Regions from separate parts of the Exiguobacterium sp. BRG2 genome, predicted to be linked through region 4. Evidence: riboswitches for the same ligand, from Rfam matches in the RefSeq annotation. Region 4 holds a riboswitch; each other region holds the start of a gene.
The links. Region 4 has a riboswitch for thiamine pyrophosphate ahead of Q9R23_RS08265 (ECF transporter S component). Riboswitches for the same ligand answer to the same signal wherever they lie in the genome.
Positions count from the first base shown of each region.

Region 1: another riboswitch for thiamine pyrophosphate. It lies ahead of tenA (thiaminase II); the one in region 4 lies ahead of Q9R23_RS08265 (ECF transporter S component).
Region 2: another riboswitch for thiamine pyrophosphate. It lies ahead of thiD (bifunctional hydroxymethylpyrimidine kinase/phosphomethylpyrimidine kinase); the one in region 4 lies ahead of Q9R23_RS08265 (ECF transporter S component).
Region 3: another riboswitch for thiamine pyrophosphate. It lies ahead of Q9R23_RS02615 (thiamine phosphate synthase); the one in region 4 lies ahead of Q9R23_RS08265 (ECF transporter S component).

Region 1 covers NZ_JAUZUW010000001.1:281,864-284,968, reverse strand. Annotated here, with positions in the region: gene Q9R23_RS01450 (glycoside hydrolase family 3 protein) at 1-830, shown strand, start outside; gene Q9R23_RS01445 (hypothetical protein) at 861-1,169, opposite strand; gene tenA (thiaminase II) at 1,221-1,916, opposite strand; TPP riboswitch at 1,990-2,096, opposite strand; gene Q9R23_RS01435 (DUF1002 domain-containing protein) at 2,290-3,105, shown strand, end outside.
Region 2 covers NZ_JAUZUW010000007.1:118,689-121,793, forward strand. Annotated here, with positions in the region: gene thiE (thiamine phosphate synthase) at 1-212, opposite strand, end outside; gene thiM (hydroxyethylthiazole kinase) at 202-969, opposite strand; gene thiD (bifunctional hydroxymethylpyrimidine kinase/phosphomethylpyrimidine kinase) at 950-1,753, opposite strand; TPP riboswitch at 1,869-1,979, opposite strand; gene Q9R23_RS10770 (murein hydrolase activator EnvC family protein) at 2,044-3,105, opposite strand, start outside.
Region 3 covers NZ_JAUZUW010000001.1:510,855-513,959, reverse strand. Annotated here, with positions in the region: gene Q9R23_RS02620 (FAD-dependent oxidoreductase) at 1-666, opposite strand, end outside; gene Q9R23_RS02615 (thiamine phosphate synthase) at 663-1,253, opposite strand; TPP riboswitch at 1,339-1,441, opposite strand; gene nagZ (beta-N-acetylhexosaminidase) at 1,498-2,718, opposite strand; gene Q9R23_RS02605 (OsmC family protein) at 2,715-3,105, opposite strand, start outside.
Region 4 covers NZ_JAUZUW010000005.1:35,944-39,048, reverse strand. Annotated here, with positions in the region: gene Q9R23_RS08275 (GNAT family N-acetyltransferase) at 1-403, shown strand, start outside; gene Q9R23_RS08270 (50S ribosomal protein L25/general stress protein Ctc) at 695-1,351, shown strand; TPP riboswitch at 1,447-1,546, shown strand; gene Q9R23_RS08265 (ECF transporter S component) at 1,647-2,219, shown strand; gene Q9R23_RS08260 (ABC transporter ATP-binding protein) at 2,216-3,105, shown strand, end outside.

The DNA of each region.
Region 1 (3,105 bases), on a different contig from region 4:
AGGACGTGATTGCGGCAGTCAAAGACGGACGTCTGTCAGAGGAACGGATTGATCAATCGGTCGAGCGGATCCTGACGCTGAAGGCAGAACGCGGAATATGGAATGGCACGACGGATACGACATCCTTAGCTGATAAACTCGCGCAAGCGAACCAAATCGTCGGTAGTCCCGAACATAAAGCAAAAGAACGCGCGATGACGGAAGCCGCGGTCACACTCCTGAAAAATGATCAGCGGACGTTACCCTTCAAGCCGAAAAAGAATGCAAACGTTCTTGTGATCGCCCCTGCGACGGATCAAACGGACAGCATGAAAAAGACGATTGCTTCCCTGCCTAAGAACCGGAACTGGCACGTAACGACAGCGAATTACTCGGCTACTACGCTACCGCTCGACCAAAACCCGACACTACGGGCACAACTCGATGCAGCAGATTACATCATCGTTGGTTCAAACGTCAATACGAGTGCCAAACTACTGCCTACTGCACCAGAGCAAGCGATTCCAGCTTCAATCTTCCGGTATGCGAAACAAACAAATACACCATCCGCCTTGCTCAGTCTCCGTAATCCATACGATGTCGCCGTTCAACCGGACGCACCGGCACACGTCCTCGTCTATGGTTTTAAAGGGGATCCGAACGGACCGGACTCTGAAGCAGGCAATCTGAAATCAGCGGGACCGAACCTCCCTGCTGGTATTCGAGCAATTTTCGGAACGTTCAAACCGCAAGGCACTTTACCGGTTGATGTGCCGGTCTTTCAGAACGGTGTCTTTACCGATCAACTGCATCTCGAATTCGGTGATGGCTTTAAAAACTGGAAAAAATGAGAACATGATACACAAAAGACCGAGCCCCCTTTAAAGGATGCCTCGGTCTTTTAATGCTTGATACGGATATTCCGCTTCTTCTTTCGCACGATGGTAGACGCGGTAAAGTGAGTAGATCAGCAGTCCATAAATGACAATCATTATGACAGTCGAAATGAAGCTACCGACGCTAAATTCAAACTTGAACGTCACCTTCAAATTCCAGATGGTAGCATATGTGCCATACATCGTCACTAAAAGGGGGATGATATATCCAGCAAATCTAACGTTCGCTTTTCCAAGCATACGTTGTACAACGTAGGCAACGATAATGATCAGCAAAATGATAAAGATTTCCATTTTGATCCCTACTCTCACTATGATATATACCTAATTCTACCATCTATTCGTTTAAGAAGATACCGTCCGTGCTGGAATCGTCTCGTAAATCGACGTAAACGTTTCTTCCGTCCATCCCATATGCCAAAACAGCAACTCATAATAACAGCTCGTCACGAAATGCCGTTTCATCCGCTCTCGTTCAGCCGAGCTTGCTTGTTCCGCCAACGCATCAAGCCGTGCAATCTGTTCAAAGACGACCTTTTTGAACCATTCCGAACTATATGTGTCGATCCATTGCTGATAGATTTTTTCATCCGGTGTACACGTCAATAATTGTTGTCCAACTTCATAATACAACCAGTAACATGGCAAGATGGCAGCAATCGTCTCACCAAGCGTCCCTTCACTCGCATGATGCATGTGGGAGACGTAAGCATATGCTGTCGGTGCCGGTTCAAATGCTTCAAGATCTGCTTCCGTAATACCGAGCGGCTCAAAAAATGATTGATGTAAGCTCAACTCTGCCTCGTAAGTCGAAGTAGCATGCTCGGCAAGTGTCGCGATCGTCGCGAAGTCGTCTGCTTTTGACGCTGCCTTCGCTTGAATCTTCGCAAAGTGTTTTAAATAATAGGCATCCTGCATGACGTAATGCCGAAATTTCGAGAGCGGTAACGTTCCCTCGCCGATTCCTTGTACGAATGGGTGGGTAAAACTACTATCCCAATACGCTTGTGCCGCTTGTTTGATTTCTTGTGTGAATGTCATGATCTCATCCTCCTCGTTTAGTATGATACGAAAAAACACCACCCCGAAACACACGGGCATGGCGCAAGAAGAACAAGACTTGACGCCACTTCCCTCCGTAAGTACGAACTTAATCAGGTTCAAAGGGTCCGAACGTCTTCGTTCGTCTCAGTCGGTCTACCGACTCCCCTAGTGGTCATTATTCGATTCAAATTCACTATAGCATGCTGAAAATGGAAGTCAAGTTGTCCTCTTTTCGCTATACTATGGAGTGTCAGAAGACGGATGCCGTCTCCATCTACAGACCGATTCCGAACTTCTTTCGTTCTCGTACACTAATTTTAGTACCTGATACTATAGTTCATTCTGTTACTTACAATTGGAGGAATTCATTATGCATACACCAACAAAAATCATGGCGTCAGCCGTTATCGCTTCTGCTTTATTACTTCCGACAGCCGCATCCGCTGAGCAAGTCGTTGATAAAACAATCGTCACTCTCGGGGAGTCGCTCGGCGCAAAGGATAAGGCTTGGGTGCTTTCCCGTCTCAATGCACCGGAAGGCATCACGCCGATCATCGCCACTTCTGCTGACGAAGAAAAATATCTCGGGAAAAACATTCCCCAGTCGCAAAAAGGTGGCAACATGTATTCATCCGCTAAAATCGAATTGATGGAAAAAGGTGACGGACTTTCCGTTGCGACGGAAAACATTACGTGGGTGACGAAGGATATGTACTTGAACGCTCTCGTCACGGCAGGTGTCAAAGATGCCGACATCACGATCACTTCTCCTTATAAAGTGACTGGAACATCGGCACTGACAGGAATCATGAAAGCCTATGATCAAACTTCGGCTGAGACCGGAATCAAGCTGAGTGACGAACGGAAAGATTTAGCACAGCAAGAATTATCGGTCACTTCAGACGTCGGGAAGACAGTCGGGACAGATAAAGTCGCTGATTTGATGAATGAGATCAAGGCCGAAATCGCCAATCAAAAACCGGAAACAAAAGTCGAGATCGAAAACCTGATCGTCCAAGTCATTCAAAACAACAACATCCAACTGTCTGATGCACAGATGGATCGGTTGACGAATCTATTCAATCAAATGGAGCAAGCGAACATCAACTGGGGGCAAATCGAGAGTGGACTAAAAAATGCTGGTCAAGACATCCATGCGTTTGCAACGTCCGAGGAGACAAAAGGA
Region 2 (3,105 bases), on a different contig from region 4:
CGGTCATTGATAATCAAAGGAACATCATGACGATCCGTCAGTCTCTTTAACCGGACTGCCTGTTCGAAGAATTCCTTTCCCTGCGCTGTTTTTTCCCGTAATTGTATAATCGTTGCACCACCTAAAATCGCTTCTTCAACGACCGTTTCGATTGCAACTCCCGGATGATATCGACGATCTGTCACCGCATAAATGGAATAATCAATTGACATGTTCTACCACCTCCATCAAATCTTGCTCCGTCATCAGACTGATTGCATTGAACAACTCTCGTTTGAAATTACCTAGACCTTTTTCTGATGCTGCCTGTTCTCCTGCTTTTCCCATGATAAATGTTCCGTGGACTGCTGCCTCAAACGCAGAATATCCTGCACCAAGAAAACTCGCAATCAAAGAAGCTGTCATACACCCCGTACCTGTGACGTCTCCGAGACGCGGCGTACCTACTTGTAGTTCCACTTCGCGCATGCCATCCGTGATGTAGTCGATTGGACCTGTGACGACAATGACGGACTTTTGTTTACGAGCGAATGCACGAATGATTTCTCGATCCATGATCTCATCACTAGCAGCATCGACTCCTTTTGTTCGTCCATTCTCCCCAAGCAATGTCTTGATTTCTGAAGCATTTCCTTTAACGACCGTACATCCGAGTCTACTCAATTCTTTTGAAAAGGACGTACGCAATGATGTGGCTCCCGCTCCAACTGGATCAAGGATGATCGGAACGTTCAAGCGTCTCGCTTCGCTTGCGGCGAGTCGTTGAGCTGCTTGCATGTCTGCATCAATTGTTCCAATGTTCAAGACAAGAGCTTGCGCGAGTCGAACCATCTCTTCCACTTCGCGAATATCCTCCGCCATGACTGGAGATGCGCCAACGGCAAGTGTGACATTGGCGCAATCATTGATCGTGACTGTGTTCGTCAAATGATGAATGAGTGGTTTGTGTTTAAGAATGGTCGTAAACATGTGAATCCCTCCAAAGTGAATGAAAATGATGTGTCGGTCCAATCCCTTGTCCGAGAGCAAATCCATGACGAATCGCCTCTGTAACATACTTCTTGGCCTGACGTACACTGTCCGGTAAAGCTTCTCCAAGTGCCATCCGTGCCGCAATCGCTGCAGATAAGGTACAGCCTGTTCCGTGAGTATGTTGATTATCTAACCGATCTGATGTGAAACGGTATTCTTCTTGCCCGTCCCATAATAAATCCGTGGCAGCTCCCGGTAGATGTCCACCTTTTAGCAAGACAGCTCCAGTCTTCATAGCCAACTGATGCATCGCCAGTCGCATCTCCTCTAGATTAGTAACTGATTGCCCTGTTAAGCGCTCTGCTTCCGGTAAATTTGGTGTGACGAGTGTCGCAAGTGGCAGTAACTCCGCGATTAGTGCTTCCTCTGCCTCCGTCCGCAATAGGGCATGCCCGCCTTTTGCGACCATGACAGGGTCTAGTATGATTGGAACTGTCTGTTTGCGAAGATGTGTTGCAATGACGTGAATCGTTTGTGCATTCGAGACCATACCGATTTTGATAGCATCCACACGAATATCTGAAAAGATTGAAGCTAATTGGGCATCAACGATTTCCGATGATAACTCTTCTACTGCTTGAACGCCCAGTGTATTTTGAGCCGTTACCGCTGTCAAAACACTCATCCCATAAACGCCCAATGCTGAAAATGTCTTTAAATCTGCCTGAATTCCAGCTCCACCACCGGAGTCAGATCCCGCAATCGTCAATACATGTTTCATATTTTTCTCACCTTTCCATCGAGCAATGTAAGGGAGTTGTTACCGACAAAAAAAGCGTCGACCGCTGTAAAAAAGCAGTCGACGCTATACGAAATCGTTATCCAACCATTTCGGTATCCGTTCGGCTCAACTTTCCTACGCTGGTATTATCCAGTTCAGGTAATAGGGTCGAAAACAGATTGGTTTTCCTCTCAGCCGGATTCCTCCAGCTCCCCTAGTTGCTCAAGTATTCATTTCGCCTTAACTGTAGCATAGCGGCAAGAAAAAAACGAGCCGAAGCTCGTTTTGAATTATAGATATGCTAATGGATTAACTGCATTCAGAGGAGAAGAGGCACTGTACTGATAGCCTCCGACATGTAGTTCGAAATGCAAGTGTGGTCCTGTTGAATTCCCAGTACTACCAAGTGTTCCAACTTGCTGACCTTGAGAAACTGTTTGTCCTGCATGAACAGATAACGAACTCATATGAGCGTAGACTGTCGTATAGACTTTCCCGTCAAGGAAGTGAGAAATCATGACGTGATTTCCATAAGGCCCACCACCTGAAGCTGTAATGACCGTTCCAGCTGCTGCTGCGACGATTGGTGAGCCGACCGAACCACTGAAATCGACACCATTATGGAACGTATAGCCGTTCGCACCGCTTGCTGGTCCAAACCCTTGTGATACGCCACCAGAAGATGGACGAACGAATTTCCCACCGCTCGAAACAACGGGTGAAGCAACTGAAGTAGGTGATTCTGAACTCTTACCTGCTTGTTTTGCTGCTTGAGCATTCGCTTTAGCGGCTTTTTCAGCTGCTGCTTTCTCGGCTGCTGCTCTTTCAGCCGCCACTTTAGCTGCTGCCTTCGCTGCCGCAATCGCACGTTCTTGAGCTTCAAGTGTCGCTTGTAGTTCTTTCGCGTCTAGAAGTTCTGTCGTAAACTTCGTCTTACCTTTTCTTAATTTTTTAAGCGTAGCACTGCGTTCTTTCATTTGAACTTTCAACGCTTTTTTTTGTTCGATTAATGTTTTCTTCTCTTCAACCTGCTTCGTCTTTTTTTCAACGAGCGCTTGTTTTGCTTCCGCTAGCTTTTGTTGGGTTGCGATGTAATCCGAAATCATTTTATCATCTTGCTCCGCGATTTTTTTCCCTGCCATGACACGACTAAATAAATCACCTAAATCCTTCGATCCAAAAATGACTTCTTCCCATTTGATTGAGTTTCCATCGTTTTCTTGGAAGACACGTAGACGATCACCGAGTAGTTCTTCTTGTTTTTTCAACATCTCTTCGTAGCGAACGATGTCTGCTTTTAATTCATCGATTCGCAAATTCAATTTCTCGATTTGTTTATTTTTTTCGGAAAT
Region 3 (3,105 bases), on a different contig from region 4:
CGGTAGTTCGGTCGCACCGATCAATATCCGTCCGTCCGCTTTCGGTACGAGGTAGACGTCGTCATCAAACAGGATCGAGCGTAACGGCTGACCCGCGAGACGGACCGCCAGACATTCCCCTTTGACACCGTGCGTCGCTATCGAAATACCAGCTGTATCGAGCAAGGCTTGGGACCCGCGTCCGGCAGCAACCGTCACCGTTCGTCCCGTCCACGTTCCCGTGTTCGACTCAACCCTAATGAAATCATTACTCTCCTCGATTCGCGTGACGTCCACCTGTTCTTCGATTGGTATCCCACGATTTCGTAAGGCATGCATCAATGCAGTCGTTAGTCGTCGCGGATCGATTTGACCGACCGATGGAAATAAGTATTCTTGCCCATTTCGTTTCAATAAAAATGGTTGTTCCCGGTAGCCACAATCGATCCCGGTCTCGCGCGTGAGGCGTCGCGCAAGTAACGGATACAGACGGCGACTTCGCGCGGCAAGTGTATGCAATTCTTCTCTCAGCTCGATGTCCGTCGCAAGCATTCCGGCAGCCGCCCGACTCGTCCCTTGTCCGCATGTTCCGCGATCAAGGACAAGAACGGATTCGTTCTGACAAGCGAGACTGTAAGCAAGCGTCAAACCGATGACTCCACAACCGATGATGATGTGATCCGTCATACCCGTACCCCCTGATAACGCTGAATGGCAGCATGCGGGTCCGCTTGACCGAGAATACCGGATAAGACGGCGATTCCGCTTGCACCGGTCACTGCGATCTCAGGAATGCGATCAGGAGTGATCCCGCCGATTGCGATGACTGGTTTCGTCGTGAAAGTGACAACTTGCTTCAAGGCATCGATCCCTCGCGGTGGCACGTTTGGTTTCGACGCTGTCGGATAAATATGACCGTACAGCAATCGATCGGCTCCTTCCGCTTCCGCTGCAAGTGCTTCTGCCAGAGAGTGGACGGATTTCCCGATGATAAGATTCGGAAAGTGACGCCTTACATCGCCGACGCGTAAGGATCGTCGAGTCAACTGCACACCGATACCAGCGACATGGGCGACGTCGACCCGGTCATGAACGGTTAATTGATTAGGCGAATACCCTTTCGCAAGGAGCGCGTCAATCAGTTCTAGCAATTCTGCTGCCGACAAATTCGGTTCTCGAAGATGAAGCTGATCCGTATATGGTTGAAGCGATTGAAAGGTTTCCACTCCATCGCGTGGATTGATGGATCCCGTCGAAATCAGATGTAAACGCATCATGTTCTTCCTTTCGATACGAAAAAGGACCACTCCCGATGTTGAAGGGAGTGGTCCGAAAATGCGCTAAAGCGCTAAGGATATCTAAGGTTTCGAGCCACTTCCCTCCGCTAGTACGAACTAGATCAGGTTCAAAGGGTCCGGATACTTCCGTCTCAGTCTGCTGGGAGACTCCCCTAGTGTCTTTTCGTGTTTAATTGGCTTGCCCCATTAGTCTAGCATGAGTTGCTTTACTTCGCTAGTCCTAGTTGAGCGCTTCCACTTGCTGAATAAGCTCCGATTTCGTCGGTCGCTGTTGCTTCTGGCTGTCGGCATAGGTCTGCTTCAGCTTTAAGATCCGCATCACTTTAGCATCGAGCATCGCAGGCGTCAGCGTTTTTTCTTTAACGGCTTGCATCACTTCGGTGTGGACCTTCGGATAGGCACCTGCTTCCGAAAACATCGCCATATCAGCTCCATTGACAAGTGCCTGGCGTGCCGCTTCCGCGAGACCATATCGTTTCGTGATCGCCCCCATGACAAGGTCATCCGTGATGATGACACCCTTGAATCCGAGTTGTTGACGCAAGAGGTCAGTCAAGATCGGCTTCGAGAGCGAAGATGGATTTTGATCGTCATACGCGGGATAGAGAATATGGGCGACCATCACCATCTCGGCGCCCTCTTGAATCGCTTCTTGGAACGGTAACAGTTCCGTTCGCTTCAGTTCTTCCTTTGATGCTGTCACTTTCGGCAAACCGACATGGGAATCGACACTCGTATTGCCGTGACCGGGAAAATGTTTGACGACCGGAATCGTTCCCGTCTCTTGCATCCCATGCATCAGGGCCGTACCGAGAGTCGCGACGGTCTTCGGATCAGCACTTAACGCACGGTCGCCGATGATTGGATTGTTCGGATTGCTATTGACGTCAAGGACCGGTGCGAAGTCCATGTTGAACCCATAAAATCGTGACAGGTGACCGAGCGTACGTCCGACATCTTCCATTTTTGCAGCATCTGCACCTTGCGCCATCCGTTGACTCGTCGGGAGACGTAATCGTTGATCCGGTACCCGGCTGACCCGTCCGCCCTCTTCATCAACCCCGACGAAGGCATACGGTTTTTGGTTCGTTTCTTGAATGGCACGCGTGAACGTCAAGAGTTGATCTTCTGACGTAATATTCCCACCAAGCAGTAAGACCCCACCGATCGCATGCGTCTGCAACAATTTCCGGTCAGCTGCTGAAAGTTCCGTGCCGGCAACTCCGATATAGAGCAATTGATCGATCTTTTCTGACGTCGACATCGCTTCAAGTTGCTGCTTTAATCGTGCTTGTTGTCGTTCTTCCTTTGTCGGCTCAGGCTTTGATTTCTTCGCCTCCGTCGGTTGCTTCGTTGCTGGTTGTGATGGTTTCGTTGGTTCCGTCGTCTCCTGCGCACACCCTGCAAGCAACAGGCAACCGATCAGTACTACTTTCTTCACAAAGGATCCTCGCTCCGGACACCATTGATGGAATAATAGACGGAAATCTCAGCGTTCAAGGATTGCGAGACCGAACAGTATTTATCTTTTGATAACGAGATGGCACGACGGACCTTATCTTCCGGGAGATCACCTTCAAGCCGGTAATGAATCGAGATCGACGTAAAGCGCCGCGGATGATCCTCTGCCCGTTCCCCTTCGATATCCATTTCGAAATGAGTGATCGTCAAGCGCATCTTCTCTAAAATCGAGACGATGTCGATTCCAGTACAGCCGGCAACGGCATGTAGCAGCAGTTCAGTCGGTCGTGGTGCTTGATTTTCGCCACCGTTCTCCGGTGCTGCATCCATCGCAAGATGATGCCCTGATTCCGTCTGTCCACTAAAC
Region 4 (3,105 bases):
CTACGCGGAAGGGGTTGCCTTTTCCGGCTCGTCGAACCTGTTGCTTGCCTGTCAGGCAGCGCTTGATGCCCTCGATCTTAATCAAGCAGCAATCAAGATGACCTATCTCGAACAAGCCGTCCGCGCAACTGGATTCCAACTCCTCGCACAACAAGAAGCACAAGCGCCGGGAATACTGACGATCGTTCATCCGTCCGCAACTGATTTAGGCGACGCTCTGCGCATTCAGGGGTATCACGTCCAGTACGAAAGCGACTATCTCGTTTACAATCAGTGGCTTCAAATTTCGACGATGGGACAGACGACGATGCGACAAATTGAACGTCTCGTTCATGTTTTAGTTCGTGAAAATCAACGAATCACCATAAAGAATGAAAAAAATGAAAGACCTCTCAACCCCTGATTTCAAGCAGTTTGGAGGTCTTTCGACTTCAAAAAGATAAAAAAAGAGGTTTATGGATTTAAAACATAGGGGTATAAAATCACTAGCACCGCATCAAACCGGTGACTTACTCACACATGTTTCTCAATATCAGCGTAATGACCTGGGAGAGAAATGCAAAGTCACGAAAGCGTCAGATTCATTAGAGTCTGAAACCGATTGTCTTAGCATGATTCATATTGTTCAGGATTCGTCCTGCTCCTACATTCATTACCTTTTGAGGGCTATACCAAATTCAAGGGGGAAATGAACATGTCAGTTAATTTAACAGCCGAAAAACGCGAGGTACGTCCACGCTCACTCCGTAAACAATTGCGTCATGAAGGAAAAGCTCTTGGCGTCGTGTATGGTTACAAAGTGGAAAGTACACCAATCGCATTTGAAGAAAAAGAATTGCTTAAAATCGTCCGAGAAAACGGTGAAAACGTCTTGATTTCACTCAAACTCGACGGTAAAAATATTAACGTCTTGATCAATCGCCGTGATATGGATGTCTTCACACCAACCGTCGATCACGTTGAATTCATCGCTGTGAAAATGGATGAAGAAACAGAAGTCGAAGCAGACGTTGTACTCGTTGGTGAAGCAGCCGGTGCAAAAGTTGGCGGCTTCCTATCACAAACACTCTTTAAAGTAACAGTCGCCGCTACACCAGATAAATTACCAGAGAACGTCGAAGTCGACGTCACGAACCTCGAAATCGGCGATTCGATTTCTATAGCTGATCTTCCAGAGCAAAAAGATTTCCGCATCGTTACAGAAGGCGATATTCAAGTCGCAGCTGTCGTCGAATCGACACTCGAGCAGGATCTTGAAGAAATCGAGGAAGCAGAGGGACAAGCAGAAGCTGGCGAGGACAACGAAGCGTCTTTAGAAGAAACAGCGGAAGAGAACGAAGACAACAAATAAGTCGTTTAACGATACGCCCTTTGCGGCGTATCGTTTTTTTATGTCTTGACAACAGACGCTGGATTGCCTAAAGTGAACAGCGTATCACCTATTACCATATCCACTAGGGGAGCCCAATTGGCTGAGACGATTCACTTCGGACCCTTCGAACCTGATCTAGTTCATACTAGCGTAGGAAAGTGGAGCGATCACATCCAATGACTCCTGCTGCGCGCAGTTTTTCTGAGGACCGCTCTCTTTTTTACGGAGGGCGGTCTTTTTTGGCGTCTCCCCCATTCAAAGGAGGACGTATCTGATGCAACACTGGAAAATGAAAGAAATCATGGTCATGATGATGCTCGCCGTCGCTTGCGGCGTCATCTATCTCGGTTGGTCAACACTCTGGTTACCGATCTCAGCGGTCTTCGGACCTGTCGGTGCCAACTGGATGTTTGGTATCTGGATCATTGCGAGTCCGCTCGTCGCAGCAATCATTCAAAAGCCAGGTGCCGCTTTAATTGCGGAAGTCGTCGCGGCAGCCGTCGAACTGTTCACGGGAAGTCATTTTGGTTTATCCGCTCTTCTGATCGGAGTCTGCCAAGGACTTGGTGCGGAACTCGTCTTCGCGATGACGCGTTACCGTCGTTATGACACATGGACCTTGATGTTATCGGGTGTCGGAGCCGCGATTGGTAGCATCGTTTATAGTCTAATCGCGAACGGATTCGGTTACTACACAACGACGACGTTGCTTGCGACAACTGGCTTACAATTGATCAGCGGCGCATTACTCGGTGGCTTGCTTGCAGCAATTCTCGTCCGTCGCCTTGTTGCGACCGGTGTCTTGAACGGGTTTGCGGCAGGACGAGCGAAACGGGACGTCGCATGATTACTGTCGACGACCTTAGCATCCGCTATCCGGGTCAGATGAAATCGGTGCTCAATCATGTATCGCTGACGATCGAGCACGGGACGACCCTTTTGCTTGGTCGCAGTGGGAGTGGCAAGACGACATTACTTCATGCCCTTGCCGGACTGACACCGGAAACGATTGAAGTCGAACAGACTGGAACTGTTACCCGCTCTGGTTCGGTCGGAGTGCTGTTCCAAAATCCAGAAGAACAGTTTTGTATGGAGACGATCGGACGGGAAATCGCTTTTAGTTTAGAAAATCGCTCGATTCCACGCGTGGAGATGGATGAACGAATTGAACGCTTACTCGCACTCGTCGGTCTCCCTCTCCCCTTCTCGACACCGATCGCGAGTCTATCCGGAGGAATGAAACAGCGTCTCGCGCTCGCAGCGGTCCTAGCACTTGAGCCGACGATCTTATTACTCGATGAACCAACGGCTCAGATTGATCCAATCGGACAACATGAGCTGATGGCGTTGATTTTTCGGATTCAAAAAGAACACGATTTAACGATCGTCTTGATTGAACACCAACTTGATGTCTGTTTGCCGTACGTCGACCAAATCGTCTTACTTGAGGACGGATCGATTACTGCGACGGCGGATCCACGGGATCTGTTCCCGCAGGATTACAAAGAGCTTCAAACGAAAGGTATTTCCGTTCCCTCTTTGTATCCGTATACCTTAGAGACGTTACCCATAGATGGACCGCAAGCGGCGCGACTTCAGGTGCCTTCCGCTGTCGCTACAGCTGGGCGCTCTTTGTTACACGTCGCTGCATTATCGACGAAAGCGCCATATCCGTTGACCGATGCGACATTTTCCATGCAGACAGGAGAATGGGTGATGCTGCTCGGGGCAAA